3 regions of the Ancylobacter sp. VNQ12 genome follow, and region 1 is predicted to be linked to each of the others. Evidence: riboswitches for the same ligand, from Rfam matches in the RefSeq annotation. Region 1 holds a riboswitch; each other region holds the start of a gene.

Evidence for each region. Region 1 has a riboswitch for thiamine pyrophosphate ahead of thiD (bifunctional hydroxymethylpyrimidine kinase/phosphomethylpyrimidine kinase). Riboswitches for the same ligand answer to the same signal wherever they lie in the genome.
Region 2: it holds a riboswitch for thiamine pyrophosphate, as region 1 does, so the genes downstream of both, ACO2RV_RS01740 (ABC transporter substrate-binding protein) here and thiD (bifunctional hydroxymethylpyrimidine kinase/phosphomethylpyrimidine kinase) in region 1, are expected to answer to the same signal.
Region 3: it holds a riboswitch for thiamine pyrophosphate, as region 1 does, so the genes downstream of both, thiO (glycine oxidase ThiO) here and thiD (bifunctional hydroxymethylpyrimidine kinase/phosphomethylpyrimidine kinase) in region 1, are expected to answer to the same signal.

What each region holds. Positions count from the first base shown of each region.
Region 1 covers NZ_JBMSDU010000003.1:121,323-129,001, reverse strand. Annotated here, with positions in the region: gene ACO2RV_RS07175 (ABC transporter permease) at 1-638, opposite strand, end outside; gene dgcA (N-acetyl-D-Glu racemase DgcA) at 905-1,882, shown strand; gene ACO2RV_RS07165 (MFS transporter) at 1,883-3,013, opposite strand; gene thiD (bifunctional hydroxymethylpyrimidine kinase/phosphomethylpyrimidine kinase) at 3,090-3,896, opposite strand; TPP riboswitch at 3,954-4,064, opposite strand; gene ACO2RV_RS07155 (Lrp/AsnC ligand binding domain-containing protein) at 4,193-4,429, shown strand; gene ACO2RV_RS07150 (DMT family transporter) at 4,426-5,349, opposite strand; gene ACO2RV_RS07145 (cytochrome b/b6 domain-containing protein) at 5,417-6,124, opposite strand; gene ACO2RV_RS07140 (c-type cytochrome) at 6,141-6,578, opposite strand; gene ACO2RV_RS07135 (universal stress protein) at 6,813-7,628, shown strand.
Region 2 covers NZ_JBMSDU010000001.1:382,820-390,498, reverse strand. Annotated here, with positions in the region: gene rpsU (30S ribosomal protein S21) at 1-6, shown strand, start outside; gene ACO2RV_RS01765 (cold-shock protein) at 173-382, shown strand; gene ACO2RV_RS01760 (lysozyme inhibitor LprI family protein) at 542-937, opposite strand; gene ACO2RV_RS01755 (universal stress protein) at 1,018-1,854, opposite strand; gene ACO2RV_RS01750 (ABC transporter permease) at 2,010-2,762, shown strand; gene ACO2RV_RS01745 (winged helix-turn-helix domain-containing protein) at 2,807-4,009, shown strand; TPP riboswitch at 4,061-4,175, shown strand; gene ACO2RV_RS01740 (ABC transporter substrate-binding protein) at 4,245-5,195, shown strand; gene clcA (H(+)/Cl(-) exchange transporter ClcA) at 5,330-6,658, shown strand; gene ACO2RV_RS01730 (ABC transporter ATP-binding protein/permease) at 6,681-7,679, opposite strand, start outside.
Region 3 covers NZ_JBMSDU010000009.1:82,732-90,410, forward strand. Annotated here, with positions in the region: gene ACO2RV_RS13915 (MHYT domain-containing protein) at 1-1,408, shown strand, start outside; TPP riboswitch at 1,542-1,663, shown strand; gene thiO (glycine oxidase ThiO) at 1,705-2,709, shown strand; gene thiS (sulfur carrier protein ThiS) at 2,687-2,884, shown strand; gene ACO2RV_RS13930 (thiazole synthase) at 2,886-3,701, shown strand; gene ACO2RV_RS13935 (thiamine phosphate synthase) at 3,723-4,328, shown strand; gene ACO2RV_RS13940 (DUF2087 domain-containing protein) at 4,371-4,934, opposite strand; gene ACO2RV_RS13945 (NAD(P)H-dependent oxidoreductase) at 5,333-6,703, opposite strand; gene ACO2RV_RS13950 (hypothetical protein) at 6,841-7,679, opposite strand, start outside.

The DNA of each region.
Region 1 (7,679 bases):
CCGACCATGTCGACGACATAGGTGGTCGCGCCGAACTTGCGGAAATGGAAGATGCCCTGCTGCGCGATGATGCAGCCGATGAGGAAGGTGATCAGCGCGATGATCGGCACCGCCCGCAGCCCGGTGCGCTCCAGGTGATAGACCATCGAGGTGCCGCGGAACGTCTGCGGACGTACGACCACGCGCAGCAGTGCGCTGACGACGGCACCGATGAAGGACAGCAGTGTCAGCGCATCCCGCCCGGTCTCGACCATGGTGCGGCCAACGACTTCGAGGCCGCCGACGAGCGCATTGACCCGGGGCCGCGCGGGAGGCACCTCGTGACAGCCCCGCACCACCTCGTCGAGCAGCGGTTGGAAGCGCTTTTCGAGGCCAATGACCTGAAGCCGCGCGCCATTCTCCTCGAGCCCGCGGATCAGCCGGTCGAGCATGACCGCGCCGACGGTGTCGAAACGGCGCACGCCGGAAAGGTCGAGCCGGGCCGTTTCCACCGCACCGCTCGCAAGCTGCGCGAGGCTGGCTTCCACCGATCCTTCGAGCGCGCGCGCCTCCGCAGCCGTCCACCGGCCATTGCCGACGAAGACCAGCTCTCGCCCGTGGCGCGCTGTCGCCAGAAGCGGCGCTTCAGCAGCTCCCAAAACCGGCTCCCACTTCCCCCGCAGCCCAGTTCGGCCCGGACGATCGCCTCGTCCTGCCAAAACACAATTCGCCGTGTCGTTTCATACAGGTACGGCTTCCGCTCTGTCGAGCCGCCAGCCCTTCGCAAGGGTAATTAGATACTATACGCACACGCTACTGCGAATAGTGTGCTTTCCCTGTGACGGCCAGACCCATCGCGTGCCTCATAGAAGACCAGAAGGCCACCTAGTGATTCGCAGGCCAATTGTAGGTTCTTCTCGTCCAGATGCCCCAGCTCACCGTCAGCGTCGAACGCTTTCCCATCCGCGGCTCCTTCACCATCGCGCGCGGCTCTAAGACCGAAGCCATCGTCGTCACGGCGGAGATCCGCGACGGCGACGCGATCGGCCGCGGCGAATGCGTGCCCTATGCCCGCTACGGTGAAAGCGTCGAAGGGGTGGCGGCGGCGATCGACGCGATGCGCGCCGCCATCACCCACGGACTGGACCGTGAATCGTTGCAGAGGCTGATGCCGGCCGGCGCCGCGCGCAATGCGATCGACTGCGCGCTGTGGGACTTTGAAGCCAAGCGCAGCGGCCGGCGCGCCTTCGAGACCGCCGGCGTACCCGCGCCGTCCTCCGTCCTGACCGCCTATACGATCAGCCTCGACACCCCCGAAGCCATGGCGAGCGCGGCCGCGCGCTCCGGCCATGACCTGCTGAAGCTCAAGCTGGGCGCCGCAGGCGACGCCGCGCGTCTGGCCGCCATCCGCGCCGCGGCGCCGCACACGCGACTCATCGTCGATGCGAATGAGGGCTGGTCGGCCGGCGATCTGGCCGCGAATCTCGACGCTTGTGCCCGCGCCGGGGTGGAACTCGTCGAGCAGCCGCTGCCGGCGGAACATGACGCCCTCCTCGCCGAGATCGAGCATCCCGTCGCCATCTGCGCCGACGAGAGCGTGCACGGGCTCGACACGCTGCCGCATCTGGTCGGCCGCTACGACGCCATCAACGTCAAGCTGGACAAGACCGGCGGCCTCACCGAGGGCCTTGCACTGGCGAAAGCCGCGCGGGAAAAGGGCATCGACATCATGGTCGGCTGCATGGTCGCGACCTCGCGTGCCATGGCGCCGGCCTTGCTGCTCGCCGGCCTCGCCCGCTTCGTCGATCTCGACGGCCCGCTGCTGTTGGCCCATGACCGAGAGCCGGGGCTGCGCTATGTCGGCAGCCGGGTCTTGCCACCCGAACCGGAGCTCTGGGGCTGATCAGCCCCGCCGCATCGCGACGATGAGCGCGATGAGCGTCCCCGCTGCGGCAAAGCCGGCTGAGACGAAGAACGCGCCGCAATCGAACCATTGCCACAGCGGCCCCGCCGCCACCGTCGCCGTCGCCATGGCGATGATCGTCACCCAGGCCGCCAGCGCCTGCACCGCCGCGCCGCGTCCTGGCGGCGCGTGGCGCGCCACCATCTCGACCGTGCCGAGATAGGTGCAGCCGAAGGTCGCTGCGTGGAGCAACTGCAAGGGCAGCACCAGCGCCACCGGCGGATCGAACGCCATGGCGCCGAAGCGCAGCACGCCGGCCAGCCCGCCGATCAGCAAGAGCCGGTCGGCGCCCAGCCGGCGCGTCAGCCCCGTCCCGAAGCGGAACAGCACCACCTCGGCGATGACGCCGGTCGCCCATAACAGGGCGATCGCCGAATCCGACAGGCCGATGGCCCGCCAGTGCAGCGAGGCGAAGGCATAGAGCGTGGCGTGCGAGCCCTGCACCAGCGCCGCCGCCAGGATGGCAAGGCCGAGCACCAGCGAGATCTTCGGCAGGCGATGCGTTGTCGCCTCGCGCGGGGGCAGCCGCAATTCGTCGAGCGTCAGCGCCGCGCAGGCGGCAATGAGGCTGCCCGCGACGATGAACCAGACGATGGCGTCCGCCGGCAGGCCGCCGAGCAGGAAGCCGGCGGCGAAATTGCCGCCGATGAAGGCAAGCGAGCCCCACAGCCGCACGCGGCCATAGTCGATCAGCCCCTCGGCGCGGCGCGCCACGGCATAGGCGTCCAGCACCGGCAGGCTCGGCTGCCAGAAACTGGCGGCGACGCCGAGCGCCACGATCATCAGCGCGGCACTGGGCGCCAGCGCCACGCCGGTGAAGGCACAAGCCGTCGCCAGCGCATAGACGATGAGGGTCGCGCGCGGCCGCCCGCTGCGGTCGGCCGCCAGCCCGCCGAGCGGCATGGTGAACAGGCGCACGGCAAACGGCACCGCCAGCGTGAAGGCGATCATCGAGGCGTCGAAGCCCCTGCCCTCCAGCCACACCGGAAAGAACGGCAGGTACACGCCGATGCCGAAGAACAGCCCGGCATAGGCGGTGGCGATGGCATGGCGTGGGGCGAGGACGGGCACGGGGGCGACTCTGAGATTGCGCCGCCTCGATAGCAGCCCGCGCGGGCGACGGCGAGGACGCCCTCGCCGTCAGCCCTCACCACCAGGCGTGGAAGTGGTGCACCGGCCCGTGGCCCCGCCCGATGGTCAGCATGTCGGAGGCGCCGATAGCCTGGGTGAGATAGACCTTGGCGGCCTCGACGGCCGCGCGCAGGCTCATGCCACGCGCCAGCCCGGCAGCGATGGCGGAAGACAGCGTGCAGCCGGTGCCATGGGTGTTGCGGGTCGCCACGCGCGGGGCGGAGAACTCCGCAAAGCCCTCGGAATCGAGCAGCACGTCGACGCTGTCGGGCCCCTCGCCATGCCCGCCCTTGATCAGCACGGCACGCGCCCCGAGCGCGCGCAGCCGCTCGGCCTGCCGGCGCACGGCGGCGAGATCGGCCGCGGGCGCCTCGTCGAGCAGCACCGCCGCCTCGGGCAGGTTCGGCGTGATCAGCAGCGCGCGCGGCAAGAGTTGCGTGCGCAGCGATTCCACCGCCTCCGGCACCAGCAGCCGGTCGCCCGAGGCCGCGACCATCACCGGGTCGAGCACGACGGTCGCGATCGCGTGACGGTCGAGCCCCTCCGCAACCGCGCCGATCGCCTCCGGACGCGACAGCATGCCGATCTTCACCGCATCGACCGCGAGATCGGAGAACACCGCGTCGATCTGCGCGGTAATGAAATCGGCCGGCACGTCGTGGATGCCGGTAACGCCCAGCGTGTTCTGCGCCGTCAGCGCGGTGATCACCGAGGCGCCGTAGACGCCCAGCGCCGAGAATGTCTTGAGATCGGCCTGGATGCCGGCGCCGCCGCCGGAATCCGAGCCCGCAATCGTCACCGCAATCGCCGTGGACGCCGTCATCGGCACGCCTCCCTGGCCGGCAAGGCCGGGCGCGTCCTTCGCCGAGCGCGAAACGCCCGGCGCGCGCGACCCGTTTCCTCCGCCGGCATGACCCGGATCAGGTTCGTGGGTTGGCTCACCGCCTCTCAGCCCCGGCTTTCGCGTTCCGGGGCACCCCAACGAGATCGACTTGTCCCGCAATAGGCGAAGCGCCGCGCGCTTTCAAGACACGTCTCGGCGCGGCGCAGGGCGGGGGTTGCGCGGCGGGGCCGGTTCTGATCCTGTGGCGCACCAAAACCGTGCCCGGATGCCTCGCGATGGTCCCGTTCTTCGTCCAGATCAAATGCCAGCTCGGCCGCTCCTACGAGGTGGCGAACGCCCTCGCGGATGCCGAGATAGCCTCGGAAATCTATTCCACCGCCGGCGAATTCGACCTGCTGGTCAAGTTTTACGTTCCCGAGGCCACCGATATCGGCCACTTCGTGAACGAGAAGGTGCAGCAGATTCCCGGCATCCAGGACACCCGCACCATCATCACCTTCAAGGCCTTCTAGGTAATCGGCCCGGCCGGCGGGACGGCCCCCTCGTCCGGCGCCGTCACCGCGCCCGCGCGGCGCTCGCGCCAGATGACGAAGAGGCCGGCACCGATCACGATGACGGCGCCGACGACCACCAGCACGGGCGGCACCTCGGCGAACAGCACGAAACCGAGCAGCAGCGACCACAGCATCGCGGAATAGGTGAAGGGCGCCACCACCGAGGCCGGCGCCCAGCGGTAGCTCTCGGTGAGCAGGATCTGCCCGATCCCGCCGATGATGCCAAGGGTGACCAGCATCACCCCCTCGCGCAGGGTCGGCACCACCCATCCCCAACCGGCGGTGGCGAGGCCGGCGACGGCCGCCAGCGCCTGGAAATAGAACACGATGGCGGCCGTGGTCTCCGTCCCTGTGAGCCGGCGGACCTGGATCATGGCCCCGGCGGTGAACCCGGCCGCCGCCAGCGCCATCATAGCGCCGAGCTTGTGCTCCCAGCTGTCGAAATTGCCGGCGAGATGCGGCCAGAGCATCACCACGACGCCCCCCAGGCCGACGAACACCGCGGCCCAGCGATAGAGCTGCACCCGCTCGCCCAGGACGAGCGCCGCCAGCACGACGGTCAGCAGCGGCGCGGTGAAGCCGATGGCGGTGACGTCGGCGAGCGGGATGCGCGCCAGCGCCGCGAAGCCGAGCCCCATCGACATCACGCCGATGGTGCCGCGCAATATATGGCCGAGCGGATGGGCGGTGCGCACCGCGGCGCTGATCTCGCCGCGCCAGGCGAGCATCGCCATGAGCGGGAACAGCGCGAAGAAGGAGCGCGCGAAGACCACTTCGCCGGTCGGAACATGCTCCGACACGATGCGTACCATGGCCGACATGATGGTGAAGAGGAACGTCGCGCCGATCTGCAGCGCGATGCCCTTGAGCGCATTCATTTGGCGCCACGAAAAGTAGTTTCGATCCGCCCGGAGACGGATCGAAGAGCGAAGGAGGCGGCGAGGCTTAAGGGAAGGGATCGCCGCCGGCAAGCGCGATCGTGCCGAACACGATCACGATTGCGACCACGAGGCAGCCGAGCGCCCGAACGATCGATCCCGCCGTCGCCGGCGCGCGGTCGAGATAGGCGCCGGCCGGCTTGCGGCCGGTGATCATCGCCGCGATCAGCCTGTCGCGGCCGAACAGCGCGTAGAGCACGTTCGCCGCAATATGGATCGCGATCAGCGCGAGCAGGAAAGGGTAGATCTTCTGGTGCCACGCCGAGGCGCGGGCGATGGTCTCGTCGCTCGCCACCATCGTCATCGGACCGTAGACGGCGATGTCGTCGGTGGTGAACAGCCCGGTCAGAGCCTGCGCGGCAACGATGGCGAGCAGCGCCACCACCATCCATCCCCCGAGCGGATTATGGCCGAGGAAGCGCTGCGGTCGGCCGCGCAGCAGGCTGGCGAGATAGGCGAAGGCGGCGCCGGGACCGCGTAGGAATCGGGCAAAGCGCGCCGTCGAGCCGCCGACCGCGCCCCAGAGCAGGCGGAACACGATCACCACGAGGATGGCGAGCCCGTTCCACTGGTGCCAGACAAGGCCTGCATCGCCGTAATACCGGCTGGCGAAGGCAAGCCCGACCAGCGCCGCAAGCAGCCATTTGGCGATTCGGGTGGGCAGGTCCCAGGCCAGCACGGAGCCGGCCGGGGTGCCCAGGGAATGCGCATGCACGGAAGCGTCCAACGCCTCAGCTCTTCTTGCGGAAGCTGTCGTGGCAGGTGCCGCAGGTGCGGATCACGCCGGGGAAGTTCGCCTTGAAGCTGGCCTCGTCGGTAATCGCGGCGCGCGCGGCGGAGGCGTCGGCCGCAAGCTTGACGAACAGGCCGTCGAACTCGGCTTTGCGCTCCCAGATGGTGGGCAGCGCATCGCTGCCCTCGCCCGATCCGGCGGGGAACAGCACGGGCAGCGCCTTGGCGTTCTTGGCATAGGTGTCGAGCGCCGCCTGCACGGTCGCGAGGTCGAACGGCACACTCCCCCGCAGCATGCCGCCGACCGGCTTGGTGGCGTTGCCGAGATCCTTCATGAGCGCTTCGCGCTGCTTGACGACTTCCGCCTGCGCCATGACGGCCGTGGCGGCGACAGCGGTAGCGAAAGCGGCGGCAATGACCAGAATGCGACGGCTCATAGGTGCTCCCCAAAGCGGCGGGCCGACAGCCGGCCCGCCTCGCACCTTATTGGCGGTCTAAATCGAGACAATTGTCCCAATGTCCAGTTCGCGAGGACGTGAAGTGAGTTACCTTGCGGCATTATGTCGGCATAATGTTGCCTACGGATCGTGGTTTCCCCGATTTCCGTTGCCGACGTGTAACGTAAGGTCAAAAAAACGCGCGAAACGCCCGTTAGTGGAGAAAAATACGCCATGGCCATTCGAACCGTTCTCCTGCACGCCGCTGCCGACAGCGGCTTCAGCGATCGACTCGCCTTCGCGATCGCGCTTGCCCGCCAGTCCGGGGCATCGATCAATGCCGTCTACACTCTCTACCCGACAGGCGTTCCGCGCGTGGGTCGGGCGCTGTCGATCTATGTGAACGAGCTGGTGCACGAGGCGAAGGAGAAGGAGGCCGTGCTCAAGGCCCAGTTCGAGCAGGCCGCGGGCGCTGCCGGGGTCGTCGGCAGCTGGGCGAGCGTCGAAGGCGACGTGACCACGGCGCTGCGCGATGCCGTCACTTTCTCCGACATCACCGTCGTCAGCGAAACGCGCTACGGCACGGTGGACGACCAGCTCGCCGCCACCCTTCCCGAGCACCTCGCCCTCGCCGCCAACGGCCCGGTCGTGGTGGTGCCCACGGGCAAGCCGGTGCCGGCGCGCGTCGGCAAGGTTCTGGTGGCGTGGAAGCCTTCGCGCGAGGCCGGCCATGCCGTGCGCTTCGCGCTTCCCGTGCTCGCCGAGGCAACCGAGGTCGAGGTGCTCACCGTCGCCGAAGGCTCGGCCAAGGCCGCCGCATCGGGCGAGCAGCTGACCGCCTATCTCAAGTCGCACGGCGTCAACGCCAAGCACCACCACGTCAGCGAAGGCGACGCGACGGGCGCCATCATCAAGGAAGTAGGCTCCTTCGGCGCCGACCTCCTCGTGCTCGGCGCCTATAGCCGCTCGCGCATCGCCGAACTGGTGCTGGGCGGCGTGACCGCCTCGCTGCTGGACGACCCACCGGTGGCGCTGCTGGTCGCCCACTGAGCACGGCACAGCACGACGATTCGGGGCCGGTCTCCAAAAGGAGGCCGGCCC
Region 2 (7,679 bases), on a different contig from region 1:
ACATAACCCTTGTCGAAGAACTAACGTTGGGCTATGTTTGAGCATCGATCTTGCTAGTTGAACTTTGTTGGCGCCACTTGCGTCGCTGCGAGCTTCCTCTCAAATCGATGACCACCTGGTGTGCGTGAAGCAGCGCGCATCAAACTTCTATATCGACTGAAAGGATATCGTCATGACGACGGGTACCGTGAAGTGGTTCAACACCCAGAAGGGTTATGGTTTCATTCAGCCGGACAACGGCGGCTCGGACGTGTTCGTGCACATCTCCGCCGTTGAGCGCGCTGGCCTCCCGGGCCTGCGCGACGGTCAGAAGGTCTCTTACGAGATCGAGACCGATCGCCGCTCGGGCAAGCAGTCGGCCGGCAACCTGCAGGCTGCGTGAGTATCTGCCTTCGGTCGTAGTGGGGAAATCCTGTGGCGACCGTCGAGGCAAGCGAAAAGGCCGGGGAAACCCGGCCTTTTTTGTTGCTGAAGGCTTGTCGCTCTGGCCGGAAATGCCATGCCAGCCCGAAAGCCGGGGCAGCACGGGCGGCAATCACCCCTATTTGGCCGAGGGCAGGCGGGCGATGAGCTCGCTGATGCGGGCCTGGGTCAGCGCCAGTACGCACTGCTGCTGTGCAGGCGTTGTGCCGCTGCCGAAATGCCATTCGGCACCGACAAGGTCGAACTTGCAATTGGCGTCGCGATAGGCGAGCCAGGCGCGCTGGGCGGCGATGAGATTCTCGCGCCACGCCGACTTCTGCTCCGCCGGTGTGTCATCGGCCGCGATCGCCGACAGCATCTTCTGATAGGCGGCATTCAGCCCTTTGTCGGCCTCGTCGAGTTCCTGGCCGAGGCAGTTCTCCATGGCGTAGCCGTCGAACTGGCCGCAGTTCGTCTGCGGCGTCCATTGCGCGACGGCGGGCAAGCCGGACAACGGTGCGGCCAGTAGCGCCATCGCAAGCCCTGACGCGGCACGCCGCGCGCCCGGTCCTGAACGGACGGGAGCGCGGCGCGAGAGAGCGGAACACGCGCGCATCAATGCGCAAGCAGCAGTGGCACCGTCATGCGCTCGAGAATATCGCGCGTCACGCCGCCGAGCACGAATTCGCGCAGCCGCGAATGGCCGTAGCCACCCATCACCACGAGATCGATATCGCGCGCCGCCACTTCCTTGAGCAGCACATCGACAATGCCCTCGTCGGCGCCCGGCACCAGCCGGCGCAGTTCCACCGTCTTCTCGTGGCGCGCCAGATGGCGGGCGAGATCCGCCCCCGGCAGGCTGTCCGCCTTCTTGGAGCGGCCGGTATCCACCACCACCGCCTCGACGAGGTTGGCATGTGCCAGCAGCGGGCGCGCCTCGGCCACCGCGCGGGCAGCGGCACGGCCGCCATCCCAGGCGATGAGGATGCGCTTGGCCGAGAACGGCTTCTGCTGCTTGATCGGCACGAGCAGGACCGGTCGTCCCGAATCGAACAGCACCGCCTCGGCGATCACCTCCTCGGCGCCCATCCTGTCGGGATCAGCCTGCCCGACGATGGTCAGGTCGTAGAGTCGCGACAACATGCCGATCTGTTCGGCGGCGCCGCCCGGCGTGCCGTCGATGGTGCGGATGTCGGACGGCACGTTCACCGAGCGGGTCGCCTCACCGAAATACTCGACCGCACGCTGCGCGAGCCGGCGGCTTTCGGCGCGCTGCGCCTCCAGGAAATCCGTCGAGAACGCCTCGGTATAGACCGGGGGAATATCGATCTCATAGCTCACCGCCACACCGGTGAGATGAGCGCCGAGCGCGGCCGCAGCCGAGGCCGCATAGTCGACGGTCGCATCCGGGCCCTCCCCAATGCGAAGGCTGACGAGAATGTCCTTGATCATTGGCGTCTCCACTCCTTTACCTTTGGTAAGGTGCGTCCAAACATCGGGCCCCGCATTGACGGGCGTCAACCCCTCCGGGATTCCAACCCTCGCTACCGTCGCGCGGCGAGCGACCGCCGACTATAAGGGGTGCACCTGATATAGGATTTTGCCGCATGGCCGCCATTGGGCGCACGCTCGCCGTCACGCTGTTTTTGCTCGGCCTGTGGGAAGCCGCCGTCCGGCTCCTCGCCATACCCGCCTACATCCTTCCCGGCCCGGCGCGCATTGCCATGACCGGCTGGGACAACGCCGCCATTCTCGGCCACAACGCCGCGATCACGCTGGGCGAGATGCTGCTCGGCCTCGTCTGCGGCTCGGTCCTCGGAATCCTCTGTGCGCTGGCCATGGCGAGCTCCCCGCTGGCGCGGCGCGCCATGCGTCCGGTGCTGCTGGTGGCGCAGGCGCTGCCGGTCTTCGCGATCGCCCCCCTGCTGGTGATCTGGTTCGGCTTCGGGCTCGCCTCGAAGATCGTGATGGCGAGCCTCATCATCTTCTTCCCCGTCGCCTCGGCGTTTCACGACGGCCTCGCCCGCACCGACCAGGGCCTCGTCGACCTTGCTCGGCTGAACGGGGCGGGCACGCTGCGCACGCTGCGTTTCATCCGCGTGCCCGCCGCCCTGCCCGCGCTCGCCTCGGGGCTGCGGGTCGCTGCTGCCGTCGCCCCCATCGGTGCTGTGGTGGGAGAATGGGTGGGCGCCTCCGCCGGGCTCGGCTATCTCATGATCTATTCCAACGCCCGGATGCAGACCGACATGGTGTTCGCGGCGCTTGCCGTCCTGCTGGCCGTCGCGCTTCTCCTTTTCACCCTGGTCGACCGTGGCCTCACCCGGCTGCTGCCCTGGGCGCCGGAGACCGCGCCCAGCTGAAAGCGAAGCATTGGAACGAAGCAAGAACTTTGTCAGACTGAGGCATGGCGATTCTCCTCTCCAACACCGACGCCCGCCGCATCTTCCTGGCGAAACAAGGCCTCAGCCGGCCGCGCGGCGCACTCACCAAGGCGGGCCTGCTGGAGCTCATCGGCGAGATCGGTTTCGTGCAGGTCGACAGCATCGCCACGGTCGAGCGCGCCCATCACCACATCCTGTTCGCGCGCAACCCGAGCTATAAGCGAGCACATCTTGCCGCCCTTCTGGAGAAAGACGGCGAGCTGTTCGAGCACTGGACGCATGACGCCGCCATCATTCCCAGCGCCTATTTCGTCTATTGGAAGCACCGCTTCGCCCGCTCGCGCCTCCGGCTTGTCGAGCGCTGGCGCAGCTGGCACGAAAACGGCTTTGAATCCTATGTCGACCATGTGCTGGAGCGGGTGACGCGCGAGGGCCGGCTCATGGCGCGCGACTTCGAGCAAGATCCGGAACTCGGGAAGCGCCCGCCCGGCGGCTGGTGGAACTGGCACCCGGAGAAGACCGCGCTGGAATATCATTGGCGCACCGGCAATTTCGCCATCGCCGCGCGCGAGGGCTTCCAGAAGGTCTACGATCTCGCGGAGCGGGTGATTCCGCCACGCCATTTCCACGGTGAGGTCAGCGAGGCGGAGTTCGTCGACTGGGCCTGCACCAGCGCGTTGGAGCGGCTCGGCTTCGCGACCCATGGTGAGATCGCCGCCTTCTGGGACCTCGTCTCGCCGGAGGAGGCGAAAGGTTGGGTGGAAACGAACCGTGACCGGCTGGAGCCGGTCGCGGTCACGCTGGCCGACGGCAGCAAGCCGCGCGCCTCCCACGCTTTTGCCGGTAGCGCGGCGGTGTTCGATGCGCTGCCCCCGCCGCCGGCACGGCTGCGCGTGCTCAGCCCATTCGACCCGCTGCTGCGCGACCGCAACAGGGCCGAGCGGCTGTTCGGCTTCAATTACCGGATCGAAGTGTTCGTGCCGGCGGAGAAGCGCGTCTGGGGCTATTACGTCTTCCCGATCCTGGAGGGCGACCGGCTGATCGGACGCATCGACATGAAGGCCGACCGCAAAGCCGGCACGCTCGACGTGCGCCGCCTGTGGCTGGAGCCGGGCGTGCGCGCCTCCAATGGCCGCCTCAATGCGCTCGACGCCGAACTCGCCCGCATCGCCCGCTTCGCCGGCGTGGGGCGCACGGTCTATCTCGACGGGTGGCGGGGGGACTGAACGCACGCCGCCGCCCGCCATTTGCCGTGGCATGCCCGCTCTGCTAGCGTCGCCCTGTCCGAGGGGTGTCCCGCGATCGCACGATCAAGGGGCTGAGATGGCAACCGCCAGACCCTTTGAACCTGATCCGGGTCATGCCGGCGAAGGGACGGAGCGACGGCGGGGGCCATCCATGCACCCGCGCCGGATTCCCCCGAAAGCTCATGCGCCGGATCTCCAACTGGGAGGAGATCCAATGTTGAACACCATCGCCAAGACGCTCGCGGCCTCGGCCCTCGCGCTTTGCCTGTCGCTGGCGCCTGCCAGCGCCGCCGACAAGCTCACCGTCCTCTTGGACTGGTACGTCAATCCCGACCACGCCCCGCTCGTCATCGCGCAGGAGAAGGGCTTCTTCAAAGCGCATGACCTCGATGTCGAGCTGGTGGCGCCGGCCGATCCTTCCGCCCCGCCGCGCCTCGTCGCCGCCGGGCAGGCCGATGTCGCGGTGAGCTACCAGCCCAGCCTCTATCTCTCGGTGAAGGAGGGCCTGCCGCTGGTGCGCTTCGGCACGCTGGTCTCCACGCCGCTCACCGCGCTGGTCGCGCTGAAGGACGGCCCGATCAAGTCGATCGCCGATCTTAGGGGGAAGACGGTCGGCTATTCCGTGGCCGGGCTGGAAGACGCGCTGCTCGGCACCATGCTGGCGAGCGCCGGGCTGAAGCCCACCGATGTGACCATGATCAACGTCAATTTCGCGCTCTCCCCCGCTCTCGTCGCCGGCAAGGTCGATGCGGTGATCGGCGCCTATCGCAATTTCGAGCTCACCCAGATCAAGCTGGAGGGCAAGGAAGGGGTCGCCTTCTTCCCAGAGGAGCACGGCGTGCCGGTATTCGACGAGCTGATCTATGTCGCGCACAAGGACAAGATCGGCGACCCGCGCCTCAAGCGCTTCCTCGCCGCGGTGGAAGACGCCACCATCTACACCCTCAACCATCCGGACGAGGCGTGGAAGGCGTTCGTCGCCGCCAATCCCAAGCTCGACGACGAACTGAACCGGACCGCCTGGGCCGACACGCTGCGCCGCTTCGCCCATGCGCCGGCCGCGCTCGACGCCGGCCGCTATGCACGCTTCGGCGAGTTCATGAAGAGCCACGGGCTGATCGACAAGGTCGAGCCGGTCGCGACCTACGCGCCGGCCCTGCCGTGACCTGAGAGCCCTCCAGAGCCCGCCACACGGATAGGCAGGTCCGGACGTGACCAGCCTCGTGGAAATCCTTCCCGCTCCTGCCGCGCAATGCTAACCGGGACATCGGAACGGGATCGGCTTGGTGAGGGCAAGGCATGGGGAATGGCGGGTATCACATCGTGGCGGCGCTGGTCGGCGCCGTCGTCGGTGTTGTCGGTTCCGGCTTCCATGTCGGAGTGGAGCAGCTCACAGCCGCCTGGCCCGCCTATCTCGTGCACGGGCTCGGTCTGTCCGGCCCGGGCCTCTATGTCGCCGCCGCGCTCATTGGCGCCGCCATGGCGGTGACCTCGCTCTGGCTGGTCCGCCGCTTCGCCCCGGAAGCCGGCGGTTCCGGCGTGCCGGAGATCGAGGGCGCCATGGAGGGCCTGCGGCAAGTGCGCTGGCATCGCGTGCTGCCCGTGAAGTTCTTCGGCGGCCTGCTGTCGCTCTCCTCCGGCATGGTGCTGGGCCGCGAGGGGCCGACCATCCATATGGGCGCCTCGATCGCCAAGGCGGCGGCGGACATCTTCCGCCTGCCTTCGGAGGACATGCGCGGCCTGCTGGCGGCCGGCGGCGCGGCGGGTCTCGCCGCCGCGTTCAACGCGCCGCTCGCCGCGGTGCTGTTCGTCATCGAGGAGACCCGCCGGCAGTTTCCCTACAGCCCGCGCACCTATATCGGCGTCGTGCTCGCCTCGCTCGCCAGCGCCATCGTCACCGAATATCTCACCGGCAACGTGCCCTACATGCTGCTGACGGTGTCGGAGGTGCCCTATGGAGCGCTGCCCGCCTTCGTCGTGCTGGGCGTGATCCTCGGCGCGGCAGGCGTCGCCTTCAACCGCACGCTGGTGTGGTGCCTCGATCAGGCGCGCCGCCTGGGGCAGCGCAGCTCCTACTACATCTTCCCGCTCGTCGTCGGCCTGATCGTCGGCGTGCTGATGTTCACCCTGCCCGAGGCGACGCAGGGCGGCGAGATTCTGGCCGTGCAGTTGGTGAAGGAAAACCCGGCGCTCGGCATGCTCGCGCTCATCGTGCTGCTGCGCTTCGTCATGACCATGGCGAGCTACTCCACCGGCGTCTCCGGCGGCATCTTCGCGCCAATCCTCGCGCTCGCGACCACAATCGGCCTGTGCTACGGCGCGGCGTTGGGCGCGGTCGTCCCGCTGCCGGAAAACGCCCATGTGGCGCTGGCGATCGCCTCCATGGGCGGGCTGTTCGCCGCCACCATCGGCGCGCCGCTGGTCGGCATGGTGCTGGTGATGGAACTCACCGGCGCCTACGGCCTGATGGTGCCGGTGATGCTGACCACCATCTTCGCCAACATGGTCGCGCAACAGCTCGGCGGACGCCCGATCTACGAAGTGCTGCTTGAGCGCACCCTGGCGCTGGAAGCGCAGGCACGGGTGGATGCCGCCCAGTCCGCCCGAAACGGAACGGCCCAAGTCTGAGCGTGACCGGGAGACGCCGCTCTCACTCCGCCGCCAGCGGCCGGATCGCCGCAAGCTGTGCCGGACCCTCGCCGGCCGGACGCTGTAGCTCGATATGCCGCTCATGCAGGTCGAGCAGTGTCGAGCGATGGCCAATGGAGAGCATGGCCGTCGCCGGCAACGCCTCGCGGAGCACGCGGTAGAGCGCCGCCTCGCCCGGCTCGTCGAGCGCCGATGTCGCCTCGTCCAGCAGCAGCACATCCGGCTTCACCAGCAGCGCGCGAGCGACCGCCAAACGCTGCTGCTCGCCACCGGACAGGATTGCCGGCCACAGGCCGCGTTCGTCGAGGCGCCCGGCAAGGGTCGCGAGCCCAACCGCCTCCAGCGCCAGCCGCAGTTCCTCGTCGGCGTATTTGTCCATCGGGTCGGGATAGGCCAGCGCGCCGCGCAGCGAGCCGATCGGCAGATAGGGTCGTTGCGGCAAGGTGAGCACGCGCACGCCATTGGCCAGCGCCACCTCGCCATGGCCATAGGGCCAGATGCCGGCAACGGCGCGCAACAGCGTGCTCTTGCCGGAGCCCGACGCGCCGGTCAGCAGCACGCGCTCGCCGGCGTGGATCTCGAAGCCGTCGACCACCAGCAACGCGCGCCCGTCCGGCAGGCGCACCTCCATGTCGCGGATGGCGAGCGCCGCGCCGTCCGCGCCGGACGCCTGCCGGTAGCCGGACTGCAGCGTCTCGGCATGAGTTGCCTCCACCGAGCGCTGGAAGCCGATCAGACGGTCGACCACGGCCTTCCACTCCGCCAGCGTCGAATAGGCGCTGATGAAGAAGGAAAACGAGCCCTGCACCTGCCCGAAGGCCGAGGCGGTCTGCATCAACTGGCCGAGCGCGATGGATCCGCTGAAATAGGCCGGCGCCACCACGACATAGGGGAAGATGATCGACACCTGCCCATAGCCCGCGGTGAACCAGGTCAGCCGCTTCTGGGCGATCATAATGCCCCAGTAATTGTGCACGACGTGGCCGAACCGCGCGAGCAG
Region 3 (7,679 bases), on a different contig from region 1:
CACCGATTTCATGACGCCCGAATCGGCGCGCCAACGCAATGAGGAAGACTGGCCCCGACTGATCGGGACGGGCGAACTGCGCGAGGCCGAATATCGGCTTGTCGCGAAGGATGGGCGCGTTTTCGACTGCGTGCTGTCGGCGGTGGCGGAGAAGGATGCGGAAGGCCAGCTGACCAAGACGCTGTGCGGGCTGATCGACGTCACCGCCCGCCGCCGCGCCGAGGATGCGCTGCGCCAGGCGCAGAAGCTGGAGGCGGTCGGCCAGCTCACCGGCGGCATCGCTCACGACTTCAACAATCTGCTCGCCGTGGTGATGGGCAATCTGGAGCTGGTGCGCAAGCGTGCGCCGAACGATCAGCGCCTGCTGACGCTGATCGACAACACCATGCAGGCGGCCCAGCGCGGGGCGGCGCTGACGCAGCGCATGCTGGCCTTTGCGCGTCGACAGGATCTGCGTCCCGAGCCGGTCGCGGTGCCGGACCTCGTGCTCGGCATGGCGGAACTGCTGCGCCGCTCGATCGGTCCCAGCGTGCGCATCGAGACGCGCTTCCCGCTCGGCCTGCCGCTCGCCCGCGTCGACGCCAACCAGCTGGAGCTGGCTTTGCTCAATCTCGCGGTCAATGCCCGTGACGCCATGCCGGATGGCGGGGCGATCATCATCGCTGCGCGCGAAGAGATCATCCCCGAGCGCGAGGGCGAGGGCGAACCGGGCGCGCTGAAGCCGGGTCGTTATTTCTGCCTCGCCGTCTCCGACACCGGCGCGGGGATGGACGAGGAGACGCTCGCCCATGCCGCCGAGCCGTTCTTCACCACCAAGGGGGTCGGCAAGGGCACCGGGCTCGGCCTCGCCATGGTGCATGGCCTCGCGGCGCAGTCCGGCGGCCGGCTGGTGCTGGCCAGCGAGCCCGGCAGGGGCACGACGGCCACCATCTATCTGCCGATCGTCGAGACGTCCGCCGCCGACAGGGCGAAGCGCGAAGCCGAGCTCGTCGCCGAAGAGGCGGAGCCGCCGCTGCCGGCGGGCGTGGCGAGGGTGCTCGTCGTCGACGACGATCCGCTGGTGCTGTCGGCCACGGCGGCGATGCTGGAGGATATCGGCTTCGTCGTCTCAGAGGCCGCGTCGGGCCGCGAGGCGCTCGCCATGCTGAACAACGGGCTGACGGTCGATGTTGTCCTCACTGATCAAGCCATGCCGGGGATGACAGGCGTGCAGCTGGCCGCCGCGATCGGCGAGCACTGGCCGACCCTGCCGGTCGTGCTGGGCACCGGCTATGCCGAACTGCCACCCGATGCCCGCGCCGGCATGCCCCGGCTCGGCAAACCGTTCAGCCGGGAAAGCCTGCGCCGGGCGGTCATCGACGCGACCCGCCCGGACAATGTCGTGTCGCTGTCGTCGCGCGCCCGCTAGGGCGTGTCCCCGGCTTTTGCACCCGCGCGCGTATTCCTCCCGATTCAGGTGTTCTCCCTGATCGCAAAGGGCTCGCGGGCGTGCATATTGTCGACGACGCTACCGTGACATTCCCTTTCCGAGTGATTATATCCAAACCGTCCAGGGGAGCCTCGTCAGGAGGCTGAGAGGCCATCATCGCGCTTTGGCGCGGCATGGCGACCCTTCGAACCTGATCCAGTTGAGACTGGCGGAGGGAGGAGTTGAAGATGTCCCCGCAGACCCACCTGAACGATGAAGCCCCGGTTGCCAACGCGATGCGCGTGCGCATCGTCGGCGGCGGTGTTGCCGGCCTGACCTGTGCCCACGCCTTCGCCGAGCGCGGCGCGCAGGTGACGCTCATCGAGCGCAAGACGGCCACCGGGCAAGGCTGCTCCTGGTATGCCGGCGGCATGCTGGCGCCCTGGTGCGAGCGCGAGAGCGCCGAGCCGATCATCGCCGAGCTGGGCTTCGAATCGCTGGATTATTGGCGCCGCGCGGTGCCGGATGTGCCCAATGAGGGCAGCCTCGTGCTGGCCCCGCCGCGCGACCTGCCGGACCTCAAGCGCTTCTCGCGCCGGACGCAGGGCTATGAGTGGGTCGACGGCGCCGGCATCGCCGCGCTGGAGCCGGATCTGGAAGGGCGCTTCGACCAGGGCCTGTTCTTTCCCACCGAAGCGCATCTGGAGCCGCGCAAGGCGCTCGCCGCGCTGACGCGCAAGCTGGTCGACGAGCATCAGGTGACCATCCGCTACGAGGCCGACGGCTTCGACGAAGGCGAGACGCCGGCCGATGTCGTGGTCGACTGCCGTGGCCTTGCCGCCCGCGACGTGCTGGCGGACCTGCGCGGCGTGAAGGGCGAGATGCTGGTGCTCTACTCCACGGAGATTTCGCTCAAGCGCCCGGTGCGCATGCTGCATCCGCGCATCCCGGTCTACATCGTGCCGCGCGGCGACGGGCATTTCATGATCGGCGCCACCTCGATCGAGAATGACGAGCGCGGCCGGGTGACGGGCCGCTCCATGCTGGAGCTGCTGTCGGCCACCTATGCGCTGCACCCCGCCTTCGGCGAGGCGGAGATCGTCGAGATCGGCGCCGATGTGCGCCCGGCCTATCCCGACAACATTCCGCGCCTGCGCCGGCGCGGCAACACGATCTATGTGAACGGGCTCTACCGCCACGGTTTCCTCGCCGCGCCCGCGCTGGCACGGCGTGCGGCGGCGCTCGCTTTCGACGGGACATATTTCCCGGAGGTGATGGATGAAGATCGTCGTGAATGGTGAGCCGGCCGATACGCGCTCCGGCACGCTGAAGGACCTGCTGGCCGAACTGGGCCTGGGCGACGCCACCGTCGCCACCGCGCTCAACGGCGCGATGGTCCGCGCGGCCAGGCGCGAGGCGACGCCGATCGACGAGGGCGACCGGGTGGAAATCCTCGCCCCGATGCAGGGAGGCTGAGATGGATGCGATGACCAGTGCGGCCGGCACATTCGCCGATCCGGTTGAGTTCTACGGCACAAGGGTGGCGTCGCGTCTGCTGCTCGGCACGGCGCAATATCCTTCGCCGGCGATCCTGTCGGAGGCGATCCGCGCCTCGGGGGCGGAGATCGTCACGGTCTCGCTGCGGCGCGAATCCGGTGCCGCGAAAGCGGGCCAGAGCTTCTGGCAGATCATCCGCGACCTCGGCGTGAAGGTGCTGCCCAACACCGCCGGCTGCAAGACGGTGAAGGAAGCCGTCACCACCGCCGAGATGGCGCGCGAGCTGTTCGGCACCAACTGGGTGAAGCTGGAGGTGATCGGCGAGGACGACACGCTGCAGCCGGACGTGTTCGGTCTCGTCGAGGCGGCGCGCCTCCTCGCGCGCGACGGCTTCCAGGTGTTTCCCTACACCACCGAGGACCTTGTGGTGGCCGAGAAGCTGATCTCGGCCGGCTGCGAGGTGCTGATGCCGTGGGGCGCGCCGATCGGCTCCGGGCGCGGGCTCAACAACCCCTATGGCCTGCGTTCGCTGCGGGCGCATTTCCCCGGCATCCCGCTGGTCGTCGATGCCGGCGTCGGCGTGCCCTCGCATGCGGCGGCGGCGATGGAAATGGGCTATGACGCGGTGCTGCTCAATACCGCCGTCGCCAAGGCGGGCGACCCCGTGCGCATGGCGCGTGCCTTCGCCCGTGCCATTGAGGCCGGCCGCGAGGCGCTGCTCGCCGACCCGATGGACGTGCGCGACATGGCCGCCCCCTCGACGCCGGTGATGGGGCGCGCGGTGTTGGGCGAATGACGTCTTCTTGTGAGTGACCCGATGAAGCTCGATCCGTTCTACCTCATCGTCGACCGCGCTTCCTGGCTGCCGCGCCTGCTGCCGCAGGGGGTGAAGCTGGTGCAATTGCGCGCCAAGGACATTGACGAGGCCGAGCTCCGGCGCGAGATCGCGACCGCGCGCGATGTGTGCACCCGTTATGGCGCGCAGCTCATCATCAACGACTATTGGCGCCTCGCCATCGAGCTGGGCTGCGATTTCGTGCATCTCGGCCAGGAGGACCTTGCCGATGCCGATCTCGAGGCGATCCGCCGCGCCGGCGTGAAGCTCGGAATCAGCACGCATGACGAGGCGGAGCTGGAAATCGCGCTGATGGCGCGGCCGGATTATGTGGCGCTGGGGCCGGTCTATCCCACCATCCTCAAGAAGATGCGCTGGGCGCCGCAGGGGCTGGAGCGGGTCACCCAGTGGAAGAAGCGCATCGGCGACCTGCCGCTGGTCGGCATTGGCGGCCTCACCATCGAGCGCGCGCCGGGCGTGCTGCGTGCCGGGGCGGACAGCGTGGCGGTCGTCACCGACGTGCTGCTCAACACCGATCCCGAGGCGCGCGCCCGCGAATGGGTGCTGGCGACGCGCGAGACGGTGTGATGTGCCGGCGCTGCGCGAGGCGCCGGGCCGGCACATCATCCGCTAGCTAGGTGTCGCGGTCGTCTTCGCCTTGCCTCGCAGCAGGGCGAGAAGGACGCCCAGTTCCGGCGGCGGGGCCTGCTCGACGCGGGAATATTCGCGCCCGTCCGGCGTGCGGCGGAACAGGCCGAGTTCGACCAGTTCCCGGCGCAGCAGCGCGTGGTCGCCGAAGCCGTGGTGAAGGTTCAGCAGCTCGTTCATCCGTCGCTCCGGGAAGGTCTCGGCGGCCGGCAGGCGCGACCACAGCACCCACAGGCACAGTACCTGCTGGTTGCGTTTCTTCGGCCAGCGCGTGAGGCCGCCCTCGACATCGAACAGCCGCAGCGCCTTCTCGCAGCGCGCGTGATCGGCCGGCGCGGCGGGAGGCGGCGCGGGTTCGTCAGCGCGTGAACGTGCCTGCGTTTCCGCCCGCAAATGCTGGAAGTTCCGGAAGCCGGCGGCGCGCGCCAGAATATTGAGCAGTTCGACATGGCCGGGCACCTTGTCGCGCTCGGTCAGCTGGCTGCGCAACGTGCGGGCGAGGGCGGAGATATCCGGCGCCTCGTAGGCCAGAACGGTTCTGGTCATGACTCATCCTCGTTCGTGCCGATCCATGAGGAGTGTCGGGGTTGCCGTCTTGCGACCGGGCACGGGGACAAGTGCAGGGTCTGGGTAGGAAATGCAGGTTTAGCTCCCCTTGCGGGGCGGCAACGCCTCGGTGAACTGCAGACCGTGCGGGGACAGATAAGCGAAGGGCCAGGGGAAGTCCAGTATCCGCGTGCCGCCCAATCCGGGATTGCTCCCTCTCCCCACCCGAACTCGGCAACAGCCGAGTTCGGTTCCGGCAAGGCCTAAGCCGGTAACATCCGGCTTAGGCGGAGAGAGGTGGGGTGAGGGGGCTTCGACGCTCCGCAATCATCTCGCCCCTCACCGACCCGCTTCGCGGGCCACCTCTCCCCAATGGGGAGAGGGAAAGAAAGAGGCGGCTACTCCGCCGCCTCCTTCTCCACGCCGGCGAATGTGCGTTCCATCTCGCGGCGCAGCCGCACGATCGGGCTGTCGGTGAAATCGACGTCGGCCCAGCCCACGGTTTCGCCTTCCGCGAGGTCGCGCTTCAGCGTCATGTGATGGGCGAGGCCGATGGGTAGCGCGCCGCGCGCGAGCGAACTTGCCGCCGGCAGCAGCTTGCCCCACACCGTGTAGCCGCCTTCGCCGTCCAGCACCTCGCCGGCCTTCAGCGGGCGTTTGGCGACGGCGACGACATCGGCGTTGAAATGCTCGGTCGTGCCGGTGGGCTCGCCGCGCAGCGCCGCCGAGGCGACGCTGACGCCGAGCTCCAGCCCGATGAGGTGATAGGGCCGGTAGAGCGCGGTGTAGCGGCCGGAGGAATCCGTCACCACGCCATATTCCTTGAAGCAGCGGCGGGCATAGTCGCCGCGCGGGCCGGGCTCGGCCTCGAAGGTGACGTAGACGCCCCAGCGCAGGTCGCGGAACACCGGGCGGCCGTCGCGCTCCAGGCTGGAGACGGTCTCCACCGTGCCGGAATGTTCCAGCACGCCGCCGGCCTCGCGCGGGCGCAGGATGGTGGCGAGGTCGTCGACGCCGCAGGGCGGGAACAGCAGGCCGTCCGAAGGCGCCTTGAGGTCGGCGGCATTGGCGATGGCGGCCATCTCGATGGAGGATTTGGTGCCGTCGGCGAAGGAGTTGAACATCTGAGCGTTCATGCCGCCGAGCGCCGCCTGCTCGGGGGTGAGGCCGTAAAGGCTCCAGATCGTGTCCGGCGTCGATTTGTGGAAGCTCGGCAGGTACTTCGTGCCCTTGCCGGCGCAGACGACGCGGAAGCCGCAGGTGCGCGCCCAGTCCACCATCTCGCAGACCAGGGCGGGCTGGTCGCCCGAACCCATGGAATAGACCACGCCGGCCTTGCGCGCGCGCTCGGCCAGCAGCGGGCCGACCAGCACGTCCGCCTCGACGGTGACCATGACGATATGCCGGCCCTGCTCAATGGCCTTGAGCGCATGGGCGGCACCGGCGGCCGGGCTGCCGGTGGCTTCCACCACCACGTCGAGCCCGTCGGCGCCGATCAGTTCGCCGGCATCCTCGGTCAGCATGGTGCGGCCGGTGCGCAGCGCCTCGTCGAAGCTCGTCGCCACGGCCGCATCCGCGTCCCAGCCGGTGCGCTCAAGGGCGGCGCGGGCGCGCGGCGCGGAGAGGTCGGCGATGCCGAGCAGGTGCATGCCCGGCGTGGTGCGGACCTGCGACAGGAACATGGAGCCGAACTTGCCGGCCCCAATCAGGCCGACGCGCACGGGGCGGCCGGCGTCGGCGCGCGCTTTAAGAAGGCGGGCGAGATTCATCAGGCGGTCCTCCCCGGCGAGAGCTGCCGCTGGTGGGCGCCTCGCTCATTGGTATGTGCGAACGCTATGGCTGCGTCCTGGTTCGATCATCGTCGACGGGAGCGGCGTTGGCGCGCCGCCCCGTCGGAAGGCAGGGTTCAGCCGGCCACGGCGCGATCGCTGGCGGCGCGGCTCTTGGTGCGGCGCGTGCCGGCGACGACGTCCTCCGCGAGCTTCGGCTCGGAGGGGCCGCGCATGGCCTTCTCGCGCAGCGCGCGGATGCGGTCGGCCAGCGTCGGCGGCCCGCCATTCCTGGGCGTGGCGGAAGCGGCGAGCAGCGCGTCGACGGTCGAGCCGGGCCCTTCCAGCGCGGCCGTGAGACTGGCGACCTCGGCGGCGATGTCGCTGATGCGCTCACGCAGCAGCGCGGCTTCATTGGGGTCGTCGGGTGTCGCGGCCGCCGTCGGCGTCGGCGTATCGAGCCGCGCTTGCAGCAAGGCCCGGTCGTCGCGGGCCTGGGCCAGCGCGCCCTCCAGCATCACCTTCTCGGCCTGAACCATGCGCGCGAGATCATTGGCCTGCCGGGCGTTGCTCTCGGCGGTCTCGCGCGCGGCGATGGCCTCCGTGGTGACGCGGGCGGCTTCCTGCTCGACGGCGTCGCGCCGCGCCTCGGCCTTGCGCGTGCGGTCCTCCAGCGAATCCGCCCGCAGGTGCAGGGCGGCGAGTTCGGCCCGCAGCGTCGCGGCCTCGGCGGAAACGGTGCTGAGCTCGCGCTCGGCCTCGGCGATGAGATCGCGCAGTTCGCGGTTCTTCGAGACCTCGATGGAAAGGCTCTCGGCGGTCACGCGCAGCGTCTCGCGCTCGGTGGCGAGATGGGCGTTGGTGGCGCCGAGGTGGCGGTCGAGATCGGTGATCCGGTCTTTCAGCGTGTCGCGCAGCGTGGTGAGGGCGATATGCTCGACCTTCAGCTCCTCCTCGCGGGCGCTGGTCTGCTCCA